Regions from separate parts of the Allobosea sp. GW823-FHT02B03 genome, predicted to be linked through region 2. Evidence: predicted binding sites of a transcription regulator. Region 2 holds the regulator's gene; the other holds the start of a gene.

Region 1 (4,383 bases), on a different contig from region 2:
GCCGCCGGGGATGTGGTCGCCATGGTCGTAGAAGATCTCGGAGCAGGGGCCGCAGGGGCCGGTATCGCCCATGCGCCAGAAATTGTCGGAGGTCGAGATCCGGATGATCCGGGATTCGGGCAGGCCGGCGATCTTCTTCCAGAGGCCGTGCGCCTCGTCGTCCTCGGAGTAGACGGTGACCGTCAGTTTCTCCTTGGGCAGGCCGAATTCACGCGTGACCAGGGTCCAGGCGTGGTTGATCGCCTGTTCCTTGAAATAGTCGCCGAAGGAGAAGTTCCCCAGCATCTCGAAGAAGGTGTGATGGCGGGCGGTGTAGCCGACATTGTCGAGGTCGTTGTGCTTGCCGCCGGCGCGCACGCATTTCTGCGCCGTGGTGGCGCGGACATAGGGACGCTTCTCCTGGCCGGTGAAGACGTTCTTGAACTGCACCATGCCGGAATTGGCGAACATCAGCGTCGGGTCGTTGCGCGGTACGAGCGGGCTCGACGGCACGACTTCGTGGCCCTGGCCCTTGAAGTAGTCGAGGAAGGTAGACCGGATCTCGTTGACGCCGCTCATCGCAATCTTGGCTCTGGTTCTCTGGCAAGGGACCGGCGCAGCCGGAAAGGGTGAAAAGGTTCTAGTCAGCACGGTTGCGGCTGTCCAGAAACGCCGTCGCCGGCAATGCCCCCGATAAGGGGTTGGAGTCAAAAAGAAACGGACGGCTCGCGCCGCCCGTCTCGTATCGCCCTGCCGAACGGGTCGGAGGAGGGAGCCTCTCAGGCCTCGCCCTCGTCGAGATCCTCGGCGGTCGGATCGGCCTGATCGAGGATGCGGTCGGCGACAAGGCCGGAATTCTGGCGGATGGTCGCCTCGATCCGCGCCGCGACGTCGGGGTTGGCCTTGAGGAAGGCCTTGGCGTTCTCGCGGCCCTGGCCGAGGCGCTGGCTGTCGAAGGAGAACCAGGAGCCCGACTTCTCGACCATGCCGGCCTTGACGCCGAGATCGATGAGTTCACCGACCTTCGAGATGCCCTCGCCGAACATGATGTCGAATTCGACCTGCTTGAAGGGCGGCGCGACCTTGTTCTTGACGACCTTGACGCGGACCTGGTTGCCGGTCGCCTCGTCGCGCTCCTTCAGCGTCGAGACGCGGCGGATATCGAGACGGACCGAGGCATAGAACTTCAGGGCGTTGCCGCCGGTGGTGGTCTCGGGCGAGCCGTACATCACGCCGATCTTCATGCGGATCTGGTTGATGAAGATGACCATGCAGTTCGAGCGCGAGATCGAGGCCGTCAGCTTGCGCAGCGCCTGGCTCATCAGGCGGGCCTGCAGGCCGGGCTGCACGTCGCCCATCTCGCCCTCGATTTCGGCGCGCGGGGTCAGCGCGGCGACCGAGTCGACCACGAGCACGTCGATGGCGCCGGAGCGGACGAGCGTGTCGGTGATCTCGAGCGCCTGCTCGCCGGTGTCCGGCTGGGAGATCAGGAGATCGTCGAGATTGACGCCGAGCTTGCGGGCATAGACCGGGTCGAGCGCGTGCTCGGCATCGACGAAGGCGCAGACGCCACCCTTCTTCTGGGCTTCGGCGATGGTGTGCAGAGCGAGCGTGGTCTTGCCGGAGGATTCCGGCCCGTAGATCTCGACGACGCGGCCCTTGGGCAGGCCGCCGACGCCGAGCGCGATGTCGAGGCCGAGCGAGCCGGTCGAAACCGTCTCGATCTCGATCGCCTGCTGGTTCTTGCCCAGGCGCATGATCGAGCCCTTGCCGAAGGCCCGTTCGATCTGCGAGAGCGCCGCGTCGAGCGCCTTAGCCTTGTCCATCGAAGAGCCTTCCACGAGCTTGAGATTCGCCTGATTCACGACGTGCGCTCCTTATGGCAGGGGCGCGAGGACATCTCAATCGCGCCGATCAGTGACTATGGTCACTGTTTGTTCTCGTGCGCAAGTTCTTTTTTTGTTCTCTGTATAGCAGGGCTTTCCGATAGCCAGCGGGGCCGGGCTCGACGCCGGCCTCCGGCCGCGACAGGCTCGTGCGCGGGCAGCGTCGGAGGCGGGTGGCGAGGCCCTGCCGGCCGGTTCCAGGCCGCGCATGCGCCCGGCGCAGGGCCGTCCGCACATGGCCGGCCTCGACCGTGAAGGCGCGTTGCAGGAAGACCGGGACAACGCCGCCACGCGCATATCGGCCCGGCCTCGATGCCGGACAGCATGAGGTCCGGCGGCGGCGAGGCCCGGGGGGAACTGGTGTGAAGCTGCCATTGTGGGGAAGCGCGCTCAGCGCGACTCTCCTCGTGCAAGTTGCAAGCTCGTTCGCCGCTGCCGCGATTCCGCTTCTGGGGCCGATCCTGACGCTGCGCTGGGGGCTGGCGCCCGAGGATATCGGCTATGTCTCGGCCGTGGTCTCGGTCGGGATATGCTGGTTCCTGGCCTGTGGCGGGCCGATGCTCGATCATTACGGACCGATCCGCACCTTGCAGCTCGGCCTGGTCCTCGTTGCCGCGGGCCTCGCGCTGCTGGCGCAGCCGCTCGGCGCGCTCGGCCTCGTCGGGGCGCTGCTCGTCGGCCTGGGGTTGGCGCCGAACACACCCGCCGGCAGCCAGGTGCTGATGCGTGCCTCACCGCCGGAACACCGCACGCTGATCTTTTCGGTCAAGCAGGCGGGCGTGCCGCTCGGAGGCGCGATCGCCGGCATCGTAGTCGCGCCACTGGTGCTGGCATTCGGCTTCACCGGCGCGGTCGTGGCGCTGGTCGCCATCGTGCTCGCCTGCGCCCTGCTGGCCCAGCTCTTCCAGCGGCGGCTCGACGCCGAGAAGGGGCCGCGGAATCCGGGCTGGCCGCGCCTGTTCCTGTCGCCATCCTCCCTGACCAGGGCGGCGCGGGTTCTCAATTCCCATCCGGCCTTGCCGATGCTGACCGCGATGGGGGTGGCGTTCTCGATCACGCAGTCCTGCATCACTGCCTTCACCGCGACCTATATGGTCACCGAGCGTGGGCAGAGCCTGGCGCAGGCCGGGCTCTACATGTCGATGCTGCTGGCGGCGAGCACGGTGGCCCGCATCTTCTTCGGCTGGCTGGCCGACAGGCTGGGCAACGGCCTGACGCTCCTGTCGGTCCTGGCTCTCGGAGCGGGCGGGACGGTGCTGCTGCTGGTCTGGTCCGCGCCCGCCAGTCCCTGGCTGATCTATGGCTGCATGGTGCTGGTCGGCGCGACCTCGATGGGCTGGAACGGCGTCCACATGGCCGAGCTGGCGCGGGCTTCGCCGGTCGCGCTGATCGGCGAGGTGACCTCCGGCGCCAGCCTGTTCGGCTTCATCGGCTCGATCTGCGGGCCGCTGATGTTCGCCGTCGTCGCCGGGAGGACCGGAAGCTTCACCTGGCCGTTCGTGCTCGTCGCCGGCCAGTTGATCGGCTTCGGCGTGTTCGCCCTCTGCCGCCGGCCGGATCGCACGCCGCCGGCCTAGGCGGGAGCCGGACGGGCGAAAGGAGCGGCCCTCGCACTGCGGCACAGCGATCGAAGCGGCGACGTGCTATGCCGTCCGGGCTTCCCCCGCAGATCGGGCCCTTCATGCGCACCCGGCTTCTTCGTCTCCTGCTCATCCCGGTCGATCTCGTCGTCGGCCTGATCATCGTGCTCGACGAGCTGGCGCGGCCGCTCTACCGGCCGCTGCTTGCCTGGTTCGGCTCGTTCCGGATCGTGGCGAGGATCGAGGCGGCGATCGGGCGCCTGCCGCCCTATGGCGTTCTCGCCCTGCTGGCGGTGCCTTTCGCCGTCGCCGAGCCGCTGAAGCTGCTCTCGCTGCTTCTGCTGGCGCGCGGCGCCTGGTTCGGCGGCATCGCGCTGATGGCGGTCGGCCATCTCACCAGCTTCCTTTTGGTCGAGCGGGTCTACCATGCCGGGCGCACGCAATTGCTGACGATCGGCTGGTTCGCGCGCTGCATGGCCTGGCTCGACCGGATCAGGGAGATCGTGGTCGAGCGGGTCAAGGCGTCCGCCGCCTGGCAGCGCGCCGTGGTGCTGGGCCGGGCAGTACGGGAGCGCGCGCGCTCCTGGCTCGGGCGGCTGCGGGCCCGGCGGCAAAGAAGAGGGAATTCGGGCTGAGGCGAGGGGAGATGCCTAGCTCGCCGGTTCCTCGGGCCGCTCCGGGCCAGCTGGCTCCGGGGCCTTCTGCCAGGCCGCGCCGAGGCGCTCCAGCTCCAGCGTGTAGCAGTAGATCGCGAACAGCATGGCAAAGACCAAAAGGCAGCGCCAGAGCAGCCCGGAGTCGAGACTGAGCTGCTGGATCGCCGGCAGCTGGCGCAGGAAATAGATCGAGAAGAGCGCCCCGCCGAAGATCGAGGAAAGGCGGCCGGCAAAGGCGAGGAGGTGGCCGAGCACCGGGCTGTAGATGCCGTCCGGCACCGG
Region 2 (4,383 bases):
CGCCGTCTTCGCCGGCTTCGCGGCCGGAGCCTGGCGCACGGCGAGTATCGCGGCGCCGGCGCTCGCCCGCCTCCATGTCGGCAAGGTCACCGGCTTCGTCGAGGCACTGGAGCAGCGCGAGAAGGGTGTCCGCCTCCTCGTCGTGGTCACCGACATGCCGGGCGTCGACCCGCAGCAGCGGCCGCGCCGGATACGTGTCAGCACAGCCGCGACGACCCTGAAGCCGGGCGATCACATCGTCGCGACCGCGCGGCTCCTGCCGCCGCCCGGGCCGGCGCGTCCCGGCGGCTACGACTTTGCCCGCGACGCCTTCTTCCGTGGCATCGGCGCCGTCGGCAGCATCGCCGGCAAGGTCGCGCTGGCACCGGCGCCGGTGCCGCAGTCGCGGCAACTTGCCTGGAGCGTCGCGATCGACCAGGCCCGCAATGCGCTGACCGAGCGCATCGCCACCATCGGCGGCGGGCAGGCGGGTGCGATGGCGGCCGCCCTGGTCACCGGCAAGCGTGGCCTGATCACTGAGCCGACCAATGACGACCTGCGCGCCGCCGGCATCTACCACATCGTCTCGATCTCCGGCCTGCACATGGTCCTGGCGGCCGGCACGATCTTCTGGCTCGCGAGGGCATTGCTGGCGCTGTCGCCAGGCATCGCGCTGTTCTGGCCAGTCAAGAAAATCGCCGCGCTCGCCGCGATGTTCGGCGCTACCGCCTATTGCGTCTTCTCCGGCGCAGAGGTTGCGACCGTGCGCTCGCTGATCATGACGCTGGTGATGCTCGGCGCCATCCTGGTCGACCGGCCGGCCCTCAGCATGCCCAATCTCGCACTCGCCGCGATCATCGTGCTGCTGCGCGAGCCGGAGGCGCTGCTCGGGCCGAGCTTCCAGATGTCCTTCGGCGCGGTCGCGGCGCTGATCGCCTTCGCCGAACGCTGGCAGGAGCGCCCGCCGGATGCGGCCGCCGCAAGCTGGCCCTGGCCGCTGCGGCCGCTCTGGCTCTCAGCCGTCGGCATCATCGTCACCACCTTGCTGGCGACGGCCGCGACTGCGCCCTTCGGCGTCTACCACTTCCAGACCTTCAACCCGTTCGGCCTGCTCGGCAACGCGCTCGCCCTGCCTTTCGTCTCGCTGATCGTCATGCCGGCCGCGGTCTTCGGCGTGCTGGCCTATCCATTCGGGCTCGACTGGCCGGCCTGGGCCCTGATGGGCTGGGCTTCCGGTCTCGTCCTGCAGCTCGCCCATTGGGTCGCCAGCATGGAACGCTCGACCGTGGTGCTGCCTGCCTTCGATGCCATGGCGCTCGCCCTGTTCGCGCTGGCGCTGCTCTGGCTGACCTTGTGGACGACGGCCCTGCGCTTCCTCGCGGCCCTGCCGCTCTGTGCCGGCCTGGCGCTCGCCTCGGACCCGACGCGGCCCGACATCCTGATCGAGCGCGACGGCTCCGGCATCCTGGTGCGCGGTGCCGAAGGACGACTCGTCCTGGCAGGCAAGCCGAGTCACTTCGTGTTGACGCAATGGCTCCATGCCGACGGCGATTCCCGCCCTCCGGATGATGCCACCTTGCGAGAGGGCGCCGCCTGCGACGCGCGCGGCTGCGTGATCCGTCTCAAGGATGGCCGCAGTGTCGCCTACACAAAGGACCGCGTCGCCATCGTCGAGGACTGCCAGCGCGCCGACCTCGTCGTCACGCCGCTCCACGTCAACGGCACCTGTACCGCCCGACTGATCGACCGGGCCGCGCTCGCCCGCGATGGCGCGACGGCGCTTGGGTCCGTGCGCGGCGGCAGCTGGCGCGCCTACACCGCCGAGGACGCAACGCGCCTGCGACCCTGGACCCGGGCCCGGCCCGCTCCCGCCGCGCCTTCTCCAGCGGAGCCAGCTCGTGCGCCTCCCGCCCCATCGTCCGCCGCTGCACCGATTGAGCAGGCGGAGGACAGCGGGATGCTTCAGTAGCGCCGCATCAGATTGACGAGCCGGCCCTGGATCTTGACCCGGTCCGGGCCGAGCACGCGGGTCTCATAGGCCGGGTTGGCCGCCTCGAGCGCGATCGAGGAGCCGCGCTTGCGGAGGCGCTTCAGCGTCGCTTCCTCGTCGTCGATCAGGGCGACGATGATGTCGCCGGTATTGGCCGTGTCCTGCTTGCGGATGACCACGGTGTCGCCGTCGAGAATACCGGCCTCGATCATCGAATCGCCGCGGACTTCGAGCGCATAGTGCTCGCCGCCGCCGAGCATGTCGGCGGGCATGGAGACGCTATGGCTGCGATCCTGGATCGCCGAGATCGGCGTGCCGGCGGCGATGCGGCCCATAACTGGGATGGAGACGGTGGAGCGCCCGCTGTCCTCGGCGCCCGCCGGGCGCGGCTTGGCTAGATTGGCTGCCGGGGCAGGCGGGGTCTGGCCGAGTCCGCCCTGGACGACCGAGGGGCTGAAGCGCCCGCGCTGCGCCTGCGGCCCGCCGATCCCGTCCGGCATCTTGATGACTTCGAGCGCGCGGGCGCGGTTCGGCAGCCGGCGAATGAAACCGCGTTCCTCCAGCGCCATGATCAGCCGGTGGATGCCGGATTTGGAGCGCAGGTCGAGCGCGTCCTTCATCTCGTCGAAGGAGGGCGGTACGCCGGATTCCCGCAGGCGTTCATGGATGAAGCGAAGCAGTTCGAACTGTTTGCGTGTCAGCATGATCTCGCCGCCCCGGCCTTTCGCATCGGAATCGAAACAAAGCACGAACAACATACCCGTTCGCCTTGTGTTCCGCAAGGGACGTCCGTCGGCCGTATTGCGCCGCGCGAAACTGGCCCTTCTGCGTGCAAGCGAAGCTTTGCCCAGCGTGGGGCGCCACGGCGAGAGGAGGGAGCGATGGCGGTCAGGTTGAGGATATTGAGCGCGCTGATGGCCGCGGCGGTGGCCGGTATGGCGAGCGCCGCCGAACTGCCGGTGCGCGGCGAATTCGGCGATCCCGCGCAGCAGGGCTGCAGATGGCTGAAGGAGGGCACCGAGGGCGCCTATGTCGGCTTCAACCGCGGCGGCCGCACCGGCGAGGCCGGCGAGGGCGGTTGCCATTTCAGCCGGATAGACCGCGTATCCGCCAACGAATACAGGATGAGCGGCACCTGCTTCAGCATCGACGGGCCGAAGCGTCGCGCCAGCCGGACCCTCAAGGTCGTCTCGAACGACGAGGTCGTCTATGGCGGCACGCGCTATCTGCGCTGCCGCTGATCGGCCTCAGCGCAACCGGATGATCCGGCACGGATCGCCCGCCTTGGCCGGTTCGGCGAAAACCGGCCGGATCACCAGCGCCTCGGCCCGGGCGAGGTTCGCCAGCATCGAGGAATCCTGCTTGGGAAAGGGCTTCACCCGGCGCTCGCCGGCTTCCGTCACGAAGGTCGAGCGCAGATAGTCCTGGCGTTCGTCATTCGCCGGCAGGTCGACGGCGAGGACCGCCGGCTCGCCGCGGTCGCGCTCTGGCTCGGCCATGCCGAGCAGGGCCTCAATCAGCGGCGTGACGAAGAGGTGTCCGCAGACGATCGAGGAGACCGGGTTGCCGGGGAGGCCAAGCGCGACCATCGGGCCGAGCCTGCCCATCATCATCGGCTTGCCCGGCCGCATCGCGATCTTCCAGAAGCCGAGATCCATGCCCTGGGCCTTGAGCGCGGCCTGGACGAGGTCATGCGCGCCGACCGAGGCGCCGCCGAGCGTGATCAGCACATCGGCATTCGCCGCCTTCGCCGCCTCGATGCGGGCGGCGAGGTCGGGGTGGTTGTCGCGGGCGATGCCGAGATCGAGCGCTGTGCCGCCCGCCTGCTCGACCAGTGCGGCCAGCGCATAGCTGTTCGAGGCGACGATCTGGTCGGGTCCGACCGGCTCGCCCGGCAGGACGAGCTCGTCGCCGGTGGCGAGGATCGCGACCACGGGCTTGCGGCGCACCGACAGCTCCGGATGCCCCATTGCGGCCGCAAGGCCGAGCGCGGCGCTGTCGAGGCGGCGGCCGGCCGCGAGCAGGATCTCGCCACTGCCGAAATCGAGCCCGGCGGCGCGCACGAACTGGCCCTTGGCCGCCGCCTTGGTGACGCGGATCACCGGGCCGTCGACGCCCTCGGCATGCTCCTGGATCAGGATGGCGTCGGTGCCCTCGGGCAGCGGCGCTCCGGTGAAGATGCGGACGGTCTCGCCGGGGGCGACCGCGCCGGAAAAACCGCGGCCGGCGGCGGATTCGCCGATGACCCGCAATTCCTTGCCGGGCTGGAGATCATCGGCACGGGCGGCATAGCCGTCCATCGCCGAATTGGCGAAGGGCGGCTGGGTGCGCAGCGCCGCGACATCGGCCGCCAGCACCCGGCTGGCGCAGCGCGCCAGCGGCAGGGTTTCGGCGCCGGTGGTCCCGGGAACGCT

Evidence for each region. Region 2 encodes LexA, which represses DNA repair genes until DNA is damaged. Its sites were predicted from a motif close to TGTTCNNNNTGTGTTCNG; they were not measured.
Region 1: recA (recombinase RecA) is a predicted target of LexA. The motif match lies at 1,929-1,946, and genes of this name have one in related genera.

What each region holds. Positions count from the first base shown of each region.
Region 1 is NZ_JBXAJY010000002.1:317,608-321,990, reverse strand. Features, by position in the region: gene alaS (alanine--tRNA ligase) at 1-558, opposite strand, end outside; gene recA (recombinase RecA) at 759-1,844, opposite strand; gene AC1REK_RS06380 (MFS transporter) at 2,273-3,442, shown strand; gene AC1REK_RS06375 (hypothetical protein) at 3,547-4,080, shown strand; gene AC1REK_RS06370 (hypothetical protein) at 4,096-4,383, opposite strand, start outside.
Region 2 is NZ_JBXAJY010000003.1:371,711-376,093, reverse strand. Features, by position in the region: gene AC1REK_RS11415 (ComEC/Rec2 family competence protein) at 1-1,948, shown strand, start outside; gene lexA (transcriptional repressor LexA) at 1,942-2,673, opposite strand; gene AC1REK_RS11405 (hypothetical protein) at 2,851-3,210, shown strand; gene AC1REK_RS11400 (molybdopterin molybdotransferase MoeA) at 3,217-4,383, opposite strand, start outside.